2 regions of the Dyella sp. 01N448 genome follow, and region 1 is predicted to be linked to the other one. Evidence: riboswitches for the same ligand, from Rfam matches in the RefSeq annotation. Region 1 holds a riboswitch; the other holds the start of a gene.
The links. A riboswitch is a leader RNA that binds a small molecule or an ion and turns the genes downstream of it on or off. The one in region 1 is predicted to bind cobalamin.

Region 1 (5,579 bases):
ATACCGCGCTCCTTCACGATGCGCGCCATCACGGGCAATGCGGTGATCGCACACGCGGTGGCAAAGAACAAGGTAAAGCCCAGTCGACTGATGCCTGGCGGCGCATAGTCCACATACAGCCATGGCGCGGCGAGCAAGGCGAGCGCGACAGGAATCACGATGGCCAGCCCGCCGATCCACGCCGCCGGTCGCAGCAGACCACCCTGCGCACTGGCCGGCACGCGCAACTCCGCACCCACCACCGTCATGAACAACACCAGGCCCAGCGTGCTGAGGCTCTGCAGGTTGCCGAGGCTGTCGATGGGAAACAGCTGCTGCTGCCACTCCGGTGCGATGGCGCCGAACACGATCGGGCCCAACGCGAGACCTGCCAGCATTTCGCCAACAACTGCCGGCTGGCCGATGCGCCTCGCGAGCGCAGCGATAAGCCGCGACACCACGATGATCACCAGCAGTTGGACGAGCAGCAGCGGATGGCCCATGGATTTCCCGGTGAAATAGAGGGCCGAACGGCCAAGCCCGGAGCTTGCCTTGTATGTGCGGTGACCCGCAACATGCGTCGATCACGTCATCCGCCAGGATGCGCCCACATCGAAGGACGCCCGTCGCATGGCCCACGTACTCATCCCCGTTCCGCATCAGGACTTCGATCCCAGCGAAGTCGCGGTGCCCTGGCGCGTCCTCATCGAAGCGGGACATCGCGCGACGTTCGCCACGCCCGATGGCCGGGTGGCCAGCGCCGATCCCATCATGTTGAGTGGGGAAGGGCTGGATCCCTGGGGTTTTGTGCCCGGTTTGCGCAAGCTGCGCTTGTTCGGCTTGCTGTTGCGCGCCAATGCCGATGCGCGGCGCGATTACGCGGCGCTTGAGAAGGATGTGGCGTTCAACGCCCCGATCGCCTGGGATGCCATCGATGCCGAACGCTTCGACGGCTTGCTGCTGCCGGGCGGACATTGCGCGCGCGGCGTTCGCGAGTATCTGGAAAGCGAGCAGCTGCAGCGCGTGACGGCTGCCTTCTTCACCGCAGACAAACCGGTGGCTGCGATTTGCCATGGCGTCGCACTGGCGGCGCGCAGCCGCGGTGCGGACGGTCGCTCCGTGCTGCATGGGCGGCGCACCACCGCCCTCACCTGGGCGCTGGAAAAGTCCGCGTGGTCGCTCACCCGCATCACGCGCTTCTGGGATCCGGACTACTACCGCACCTATCCCGACGGCGCGGGCCAGCCAGCGGGTTATATGTCCGTCCAGCAGGAAGTGACGCGTGCGTTGGCCAGTCCCGACGATTTCCTCGACGTACCCCAGGACGCCACCGACCATCAGCGCAAGACCTCCGGCCTGGTACGCGACAGCGACACGGACGACACGCCCGCCTTCGTCGTACGCGATCGCAATTACGTGTCGGCCCGCTGGCCGGGCGACGTGCACCGGTTCGCCCGTGAATTCGCAGCCCTCCTTGAGACGCAGGCCGAAACGCGCCTTTGAGACGCTTTTGGGAGAGGCGGCACTTGCACTGGCCGAGAGTCGCCGCAGCGACCTCCCCTATGAAAATTTCCTAGCAATTCCTAACTCCGCCCCCATCTTGGAGTTTTCGGGCTTATCCACGGTCAATCCACAATCTGTTGGGTTGACCGACCCGGTGTAGCCCGATATGTTGTGCCTCGTCGGTGCCACTCTCAGACCTACGGTCGGAATGGCTTAATAGGGAACTCCGGTGCAAATCCGGGACTGCCCCGCAGCGGTAAGTGGAAACGAAAGCCCCCATCGCACTGGCCCTCGGCGGCTGGGAAGCGGGGGCAACTAGGCCGGGCCTCACCGCCCACGTCCACGAGTCCGAAGACCTGCCGGCACATCAGGGCCCAACGCCCTGGTGCGTAGTGACGGCTTCCGCGGGGAAGCGCGTCGATGCGCGGGGCGGCTGCCCTGCTGCTCGACCGTCCGCGAAACGTCACCTTTTTTCAGCCCTGCGCGCGGGAGCAGGCGGTTGATGACCAAGCTTGGAGCGAAGTCGCGATGCAACCTATCGATACCACCGGGCGCGAACGTGCAGACGATCGTGCCGACCCTGCTTTTTCCACCGACACCGCCGTGGCCGACGCGCCGCGCACGGACGCGCCGTTCGCGCTGACCCCGCCGCACAACCCCGGCCAGATGCGCGTGACCAAGCGCAGCGGCCGCCAGGAAGTGGTGGACGTGAACAAGATCGTCCGCGCCGTCACCCGCAGCAGCGAAGGCCTGCATGGGGTCGATCCCATGCGCGTGGCGCTCAAGACCATCGGCGGCCTGTATGACGGCGCCACCACGCAGGAGCTGGATCAGCTATCGATCCGCACGGCCGCTGCGCTCACCGCCGAAGAACCCGAATACGGCCAGCTCGCCGCGCGCCTGCTGGGCGCCTTCATCGACAAGGAAGTGAGCGGCCAGGAAATCCAGAGCTTCTCGCAGTCCATCGCGCGCGGCGCGGAACTGGGCATCCTCAACGAACGCCTGCGCGACTTCGTGCAGATCAATGCGCGCAAGCTCAACGACGCGATCGACCCGCTCGCCACGCGCCGCTTCGAATACTTCGGCCTGCGCACAGTGTACGACCGCTACCTGCTGCGCCATCCGCAGCTGCGCAAGGTGATCGAAACGCCGCAGCATTTCTTCATGCGCATCGCCTGCGCGCTCGGCGGCAACGAGATCGGCGAGACGCTGGAGTTGTATCGCCTGCTCTCCTCGCTGGAATACATCGCCAGCTCGCCGACGCTGTTCAATGCAGGTACGGCGCATGAGCAGCTCAGCTCGTGCTTCCTGCTCGACTCGCCGCTGGATTCGCTTGAATCCATCTACGAGAAGTACGGCGACGTGGCCAAGCTCAGCAAGTTCGCCGGCGGCATTGGCCTGGCCTACTCGCGCGTGCGTTCGCGCGGCTCGCTGATCAAGGGCACCAACGGCCATTCCAACGGCCTGGTGCCGTGGCTGAAGACGCTGGACGCCTCCGTCGCCGCGGTGAATCAGGGCGGCAAGCGCAAGGGCGCGGCCTGCGTGTACCTGGAGCCGTGGCACGGCGACATCGAGGAATTCCTCGAGTTGCGCGACAACACGGGCGACGACGCGCGCCGTACGCACAACCTCAACCTGGCCAACTGGATTCCCGACGAATTCATGCGCCGCGTGGAGAACGACGGCGACTGGTCGCTGTTCGATCCCAAGGTGGTGCCGCACTTCGTCGACAGCTGGGGCGAGACCTTCGAGAAGGCTTATCGCGAAGCCGAAGCCGCCGGCCTGGCCGTGAAGACGGTGAAGGCGCGCGAGCTGTACGCCCGCATGCTGCGCACGCTGGCGCAGACCGGCAATGGCTGGATGACCTTCAAGGATCGCAGCAACGCCACCAGCAACCAGACGGCGAAGGCGGAAAACGTCATCCACCTGTCGAACCTGTGCACCGAAATCCTGGAAGTCACCAATGCCGACGAAACGGCGGTGTGCAACCTGGGCTCGGTGAACCTGTCGCGCCACGTGGTGGACGGTCAGTTCGATTTCGACAAGCTCGCCGGCACGGTGCGTACGGCTGTGCGTCAGCTCGATCGCGTGATCGACCTGAACTTCTACCCGATCGACACCGCCAAGGTCGCCAACAACAAGTGGCGTCCGGTGGGCCTGGGCGTGATGGGCTTGCAGGACGTGTTCTTCAAGCTGCGCCTGGCGTTCGATTCAGCCGAAGCGCTGGCGCTTTCGACGCGCATCGCGGAAGAGATCTACTTCAACGCGCTGTCGCAGTCGAACGAGCTGGCGATGGAGCACGGCGCGCATCCTGGCTTTGCGGAAACCCGCGCGGCCAATGGCGAGCTGCAGTTCGACTACTGGACCAATGCGCAGCCGAACGATGTGGCACGCTGGGATGCGTTGCGCGAGTCGATCAAGGCCAAGGGCTTGCGCAATTCGTTGCTGATCGCCATTGCGCCGACCGCGACCATCGCTTCGATTGCCGGCTGCTACGAGTGCATCGAGCCGCAGGTGAGCAACCTGTTCAAGCGCGAGACGCTTTCGGGCGACTTCCTGGTGGTGAACCGCTACCTGGTGGAAGAGCTGAAGACGCTGGGCCTGTGGACCAGCGAAATCCGCGACGCCATCAAGCTGGCGGAAGGCTCGATCCAGGGCATCGCCGCCATTCCGGAACGCCTGCGCCTGATTTATCGCACGGTGTGGGAGCTGCCGCAGAAGGCACTGATCGATCTGGGCGCCGCCCGCGGTGCGTACATCGACCAGAGCCAGTCGCTGAACCTGTTCATGGAAAACCCGAACATCGGCCAGCTCAGCTCCATGTACATGTACGCATGGAAATCCGGCATCAAGACCACCTACTACCTGCGCTCGCGTCCGGCCACCAAGATCACCAAGACCACGGTGTCGGCCGCGCCGGTGGCGAAGCCCGCACCGGTCGAGGAGCAGGAAGAGGCGACGGCGGCAGTGTTCTGCTCGCTGGAGAATCCGGAGTACTGCGAGGCCTGTCAGTAAGAAGGCGCCACGATGAAGCCCTACCGGAACCTCAGCGGCAAATCCGGGGTCGCCAGCTACGAAGCTGGCAAGGGCTACATCCGGGTTCGTTTCGTCAAGGACGGACTCTACGAATACACCGACGCAACACCCGGGCGCCTGCATGTGAAGAACATGCAGGCGCTCGCCGAGGCAGGCCTTGGCCTGTCCACCTATATCAGCCGCTTCGTGCGCGACCGCTACGCGCGCAAGCTGGATTGAGCAGCACGCACCGAGGAACACCATGTCGAACATTCTTGATCCAGGCTTTGAACTCACCTTGCGCCCGATGCGCTACCCCGAGTTCTACGAGATGTATCGCAACGCGATCAAGAACACGTGGACGGTGGAGGAAGTGGATTTCTCGCTGGACGTGACCGATCTCAAATCCAAGATGTCCGATGCGGATCGTCACCTGATCCATCGCCTGGTCGCGTTCTTCGCCACCGGCGACACCATCGTGTCGAACAACCTGGTGCTCAACCTTTACCAGCACATCAATGCGCCCGAAGCGCGCATGTATCTGTCGCGCCAGCTGTATGAGGAAGCACTGCATGTGCAGTTCTACCTCACCCTGCTCGACACCTATATTCCGGACCCGACCGAGCGCAACAAGGCGTTTGACGCGATCGAGAACATCCCGTCGATCCGCCAGAAGGGCGAGTTCTGCTTCAAGTGGATCGACTCCATCCAGGGCCTGCAGCGTCTGGAGACCCGTGAGCATCGCCGCCAGTTCCTGCTCAACCTGATCTGTTTTGCGGCGTGCATTGAGGGCCTGTTCTTCTACGCCGCGTTTGCCTACGTCTACTTCCTGCGTTCGCGCGGCCTGCTGCATGGCCTTGCCTCGGGCACCAACTGGGTGTTCCGCGACGAGTCTGGCCATATGGCGTTTGCGTTTGACGTGGTACGCACGGTGCGCTCCGAAGAGCCCGAGCTGTTCGACGAAGAGATGCGTGCGCAGGTCGAGGCCATGCTCGAAGAAGCCATCGCCTGCGAAACGCAGTTCGCTGAAGACGTACTGTCCGGCGGCGTGGCCGGTCTTTCGCCGAAGGAAATGCGCCAGT
Region 2 (5,579 bases), on a different contig from region 1:
GAGGTTGTCCCACAACCACGCGCCTCGAGCGTTCGGGCTTATCCCAGCACGATGCTGCGGGCGTTATCAGGCCATTCTCTTTGGGTTACTTTTCTCTTGGGCCAGCAAGAGAAAAGTGACTCGAGCGGCGGCAGCCGTTCGAAACGCCCGCCGCGTAGGCGACCCGATCGCGGAAGCGCAGCAATCGAAAGCCGGCAAAACGGAATGAACTCCATCCCGTTGAATCAGCCAGCGGACCCCGAAGCTTGGGCTACCGCATACCGCACGCTGTAAAGCCCTGCAATATCGATCAATATGTGGACCAATATGGCGGCGATCAGCCCGATGTACTGAAAGATGACGCCAAGGAAGATACTGCTGGCAAACAAGCTGATCGCCTGGGTCAATGTCGTCCGCGTGAGTGCCTTCATCTGGTACGCACGCACATGTGCCGCCACAAATATCAGTGAGGTGAGGACCATTCCGAGCACTGGCTGGAGTGCGGCGCGAAATAGCAGTTCCTCGCCAATTCCTGCAGCAAAACTCAGCAAGATTGGATTCCAACCGCCCAGGTCGAGGCGGCTGTAACTGGTCACAACGGATTTGGTAGAGCTATTGGACCTTTGCAGACTGTAAGCAATCCACGCCATCGACGCCGAGGAAGCACCTATCGCAAGACCGAAACCAACTTGAAGTGCCATCGATTGCCCGGCAGTGAAGATGGTCCAGATCGAGCTACGTCGCATGTACAAAAGGGCAAGCGCCAGCGTCGACATCACGACGCAGACAAGAACCTGCCTGGTGAGTCCTATTTTGGGATGAGCAACCTTGGGTAGCTCAAGCGGCTCCAGTGTCATATGACGCTCCTCTCATGTCTGCTCGGCACTTCCATGTGCCTCGTGAGGCCATTGGACACGTTTGTCGCGATGCAAGATCGATCTTCTCGATCTTACCTAGGACCGCATGCAGTCCTGCTGCCACTCTTGTGCGGCCACGCCGTCCAAAAGGGCCGTCCTTTTCTCTGCTACCATGCGCCCACCTGAGGTGACCCCCAGCCAGTCGGTTGGGAGTTGAAACGGGAATCCGGTGCGGCGCTGATGCGCCTATTCCGGAGCTGCCCCCGCAACGGTAGGCAGGCGCGATCCAGATGGGGATCGACGGAGCGACATCGAGCCACTGTGCCAAGCGCATGGGAAGGCGTCGTTCCGGAAGACATTGCGTCTTCGCCCGCGAGCCCGGAGACCGGCCTTGAGGTACGACCAGACAGGCGGTGGGCCGTGTCATGGATGTCGTGCATGCGCACGGCCGCCACGCTCCTCCTGCCTGTCTATTTCCCATGCGTTCCGCGCGGGCAGGCGCGGTTGAGGAGCAGTACTTTGACTACCCGACTTTCCATGATCCGTCGCGCCGCACTGGCGACGGCACTTTCGACCATCGTCTTCCCGGCGTTCGCCGACGACACGACCAACCTCGACGGCGTGGTGGTGACCGCCACGCGTACCGAGCAGACGCAGAACCAGACGCTGTCCGCGGTGACGGTGATCGACCGCGCCGATATCGAACGCCTGCAGCCGTCTTCGCTGGCGGACCTGCTGCGCGGCACGCCGGGCATGCAGATTGCCAACAATGGCGGTCCTGGCAAGGCGACCAGCGCCTTCCTGCGTGGCACCGAAGCCGACCACGTGCTGGTGATGATCGACGGCGTCAAGATCGGCTCGGCCACGCTGGGCACGGCGGCGTTGCAGGATATTCCGGTCGACCAGATCGAGCGCATCGAAATCGTGCGCGGCCCGTTCTCCAGCCTGTACGGCTCCGAAGCGATCGGCGGCGTGATCCAGATCTTCACGCGTCGTCCGGAAGGCGCCTTCGTGCCGTCCTTCAGCCTGGGCGTCGGCAGCTATAGCCATCTGAATGGCTCGGCCGGTTTTGCCGGCAAGAGCGGCGACGGCTGGTACTCGCTGGAGGCCTCTCACGATCAGACGCATGGCATCAATTCCTGCCGCGTGGGTGCCGCCGAAGTGGGCGCGGCCTGCTTTGCCGATCAGCCGGACAAGGATGGCTACCGCAACAATGCGCTGACCCTGCAAGGCGGCTACAAGTTCGACGAACAGTGGGACGCCGATGTGCGCCTGTTCCGCAGCGAAGGCCACAACTACTACGACGGCACGTACACCGACTCCGACAAGAGCGCCACGCAAGTGGTGGGCGGCAGCGTGCACTATCGTCCGGCGTCCAATGTGAAGCTCACGCTCAGCCTCGGCACCAGCGGCGATTTCAGCAAGGACTTCTACCAGGGTGTGTACGTCGATCGTTTCGACACGCATCGCGACCTGGGTTCGTTCCAGGCGGATATCGGCTTCTGGGGCGGCCTGCTGACGACCGGCTTCGACTGGCAGCGCGATCACGTGGACAGCACGGCCGGTTACATGAATGCATTTACGGGCGAGCCGGTGAACAGCCGCATCGACCGCGGCGGCTTCGTGCAGTGGCAGCAGACCTTCGGCAGCCAGTCGGTGCAGGCCAGCGTGCGTCACGACGACAACAGCCAGTTCGGCAGCAAGAACACCGGCAGCCTGTTGTGGGGCTGGGACTTCACCCAAACCCTGCGCCTCACCGCGAGCTATGGCACCGCGTTCAAGGCGCCGACCTTCAACGATTTGTACTACCCGTTCTACGGCGACCCGAATCTCAAGCCGGAACGTTCGAGGAACTTCGAACTCGGCCTGCGCGGCAGCTACGACTGGGGCTACTGGTCGTTGAACGCGTTCCGCAACAACGTGACCGACCTGATCACCTACGACGCCGCCACCCAGGCGCCGGGCAATGTGGACCAGGCGCGCATCCGTGGTGCGGAAGGCGTGGTGAGCGGGCACGTGCTGGGCTGGCTGGTGACGGGCACGGCCACCTGGCTGGATCCGCGCGACGAGTCGACCGCGTACGAAGGCAACCTGCTGCCGCGCCGTGCGCGCCAGACCGGCAATATCGATCTGGACCGCAGCTTCGGCGACTTCAGCGTGGGTGGCACGTGGTTCGTCTCGGGCCGTCGCTACGATGATCTGGCCAACCAGCATCCGCTGGGCGGCTACGCCATCACCAACCTGCGCGTAGCCTATGCCATCTCGCGCGATTTCAAGCTGCAGCTGGCATTGAACAACGCCTTCGGCAAGGACTATGAAACCGCCTGGTACTTCAACCAGCCAGGTCGCAACTACATGTTGACCCTGCGTTATCAGCCCGCGCAGTAATCCATGACGCCGGGGCCCGCGAAGGCCCCGGCGTTTTTCCATGCATTCGACCAGGAGTCGTTTCGTGAAAGCTCTTTCCGGTTCCCGTTTCAACGCGCTGTGGCTGGTACTGGTCGCGGTGATGATCGCTACCCGCTTCAAGCATTTCGGCGACACGCTGCATCTGCCTGATGCTTCGATGGCGTTGTTCTTTCTTGGTGGTCTCTATCTGCGCCGCCATTGGACCTTCGTGGTGATGGTGCTGCTTGCGGTGGCGCTGGACTGGATTTCAATCAGCTACGCGGGCGTGAGCGCCTTCTGCGTGACGCTGGCGTACTCGTTTTTGCCCTTGGCTTACGCAGTGCTCTGGTACGCCGGACGCTGGTATGCGCCGCGCGTGAATCAGGGCGCGTTGTCGCTGCTCGGAGCATTCGGCGTGGCCGTGTTGGCGGCCGTGGCTTCGTTCGCCATCTCCAATGGCTCGTTCTATTGGCTGGGCGGCCGTTATGCGCAGCCGCACATGAGCGAATACCTGGCGCGCCTGTGGCAGTGGGGGCCGCTGTTCGTGCGCACCACCCTGGGCTACGTCGCGGCAGCCCTGGTGCTGCATGCTGTGATCGTGCGCGCGGCATCGTCTTCTACGGCACACCAGAAGGGAGCCTGAGCATGAGCGACACGCCCGAAACGCCGAATGCCGAAGAACGCCACCGCGAGCGCATGCAGCGCAAGAAGGAGCTGGTCGATCGCAAGATCGCCCGCGCCACCATCGAGCGCGGCGTGCTGGTGGTGAATACCGGTAACGGCAAGGGCAAGAGCTCCTCGGGCTTCGGCATGCTGGCGCGTTCGCTCGGCCATGGTTTTCGCTGCGGCGTGGTGCAGTTCATCAAGGGCAGTTTCTCCACCGGCGAGGAAGCGTTCTTCCGCCGCTTTCCCGATGAGCTCGATTACCACGTGATGGGCGAAGGCTATACGTGGGAGACGCAGGACAAGGCGCGCGATATCCAGGCGGCGCAAGCGGCCTGGCAGGTGGCGGCCAATATGCTGGTGGATGAGTCGCTCGACTTCGTACTGCTGGACGAACTCAATATCGCCCTGGTCAAGGGCTATATCGACCTGGACATCGTGTGCGCCGCGCTGAAGGCGCGCCCGCCACGCCAGCACGTGGTGATCACCGGGCGCGGCGCGCCGGATGGCCTGGTGGAACTGGCCGATACGGTGACGGAAATGCGCCTGGTGAAGCACGCCTTCCAGGCAGGCATCAAGGCGCAGCAGGGCATCGAGCTCTGACGCGACGGTTCGGCGTGGCAAGCGGCACCAACGACGGAGTTCACCGATGACTGACCAGATCGCCTCCTGTCCTGCCTTGCTGGTATCGGCGCCTGCGTCGGGGCAGGGCAAGACTTCGGTGACGGCGGCGCTGGCGCGCTGGCATGCCCGGCAGGGCAGGCGCGTGCGCGTCTTCAAGACGGGTCCGGATTTTCTCGACCCCATGGTGCTGGAGCGCGCCAGTGGCGCGCCGGTCTACCAGCTCGATCTTTGGATGAACGGCGAGGACGACGTACGCGCGCGCTTGCATGAAGCGGCTGGCGAGGCGGATCTCATCCTGGTCGAAGGCGTGATGGGCTTGTTCGACGGCGGCCAGTCGAGTGCGGACCTCGCCCAGCGTTTCGGTTTGCCGGTGTTGGCCGTGATCGACGGTTCGGCGATGGCGCAGACCTTTGGTGCCCTGGCGCTGGGACTGGCGAGTTATCGCGACGGCCTGCGCGTGCATGGTGTCGCCGCCAATCGCGTGGGCAGTGCGTATCACGCGCAGCTGCTTGCCGGCAGTGTGCCGTCCCCTCTGCAGTGGTTGGGTGCCTTGCCGCGCGATGCGGCGCTGGCCCTGCCCGAGCGGCATCTGGGTCTGGTGGCCGCTGGCGAGCTGGGCGATATCGACGCGCGCCTGGATGCACTGGCCGACGCATGGGGCACCCATGCCAATGCCGAACTTCCGCCGCCGGTGACGTTTCCCGCAGCGTCACACGCGCCGGTGCCCAAGCAATTGCAGGGTTGCCGCATCGCGATTGCCCGCGACGCGGCGTTCTGTTTTCTCTATCCGGCCAATCTCGATCTGCTGCGCGAAGCGGGCGCCGACTTGCGCTACTTCTCGCCGCTGGCCGGTGACGCGCTGCCCGAATGCGATGCGGTATGGCTGCCTGGCGGCTATCCCGAACTGCACTTGCATGCGCTATCCGATAGCGACACGTTGCGCAGCGCCTTGCACGATCATGTGAATGCCGGTCGCCCGCTGCTGGCCGAATGCGGCGGCATGCTTTACGCGCTGGATTCCCTGGCGGGCACCGATGGCGCGGCGTTTCCGATGGCGGGCCTGCTGCG

Region 2: another riboswitch for cobalamin. It lies ahead of btuB (TonB-dependent vitamin B12 receptor); the one in region 1 lies ahead of AC1DKY_RS19715 (ribonucleoside-diphosphate reductase subunit alpha).

What each region holds. Positions count from the first base shown of each region.
Region 1 is NZ_JBFTQX010000020.1:755-6,333, reverse strand. Features, by position in the region: gene AC1DKY_RS19725 (cation:proton antiporter) at 1-482, opposite strand, end outside; gene AC1DKY_RS19720 (type 1 glutamine amidotransferase domain-containing protein) at 610-1,482, shown strand; cobalamin riboswitch at 1,646-1,860, shown strand; gene AC1DKY_RS19715 (ribonucleoside-diphosphate reductase subunit alpha) at 2,011-4,497, shown strand; gene AC1DKY_RS19710 (hypothetical protein) at 4,510-4,737, shown strand; gene AC1DKY_RS19705 (ribonucleotide-diphosphate reductase subunit beta) at 4,760-5,579, shown strand, end outside.
Region 2 is NZ_JBFTQX010000008.1:138-5,716, forward strand. Features, by position in the region: gene AC1DKY_RS14720 (CPBP family intramembrane glutamic endopeptidase) at 225-836, opposite strand; cobalamin riboswitch at 1,005-1,244, shown strand; gene btuB (TonB-dependent vitamin B12 receptor) at 1,275-3,224, shown strand; gene AC1DKY_RS14730 (hypothetical protein) at 3,289-3,867, shown strand; gene cobO (cob(I)yrinic acid a,c-diamide adenosyltransferase) at 3,870-4,490, shown strand; gene AC1DKY_RS14740 (cobyrinic acid a,c-diamide synthase CobB) at 4,537-5,579, shown strand, end outside.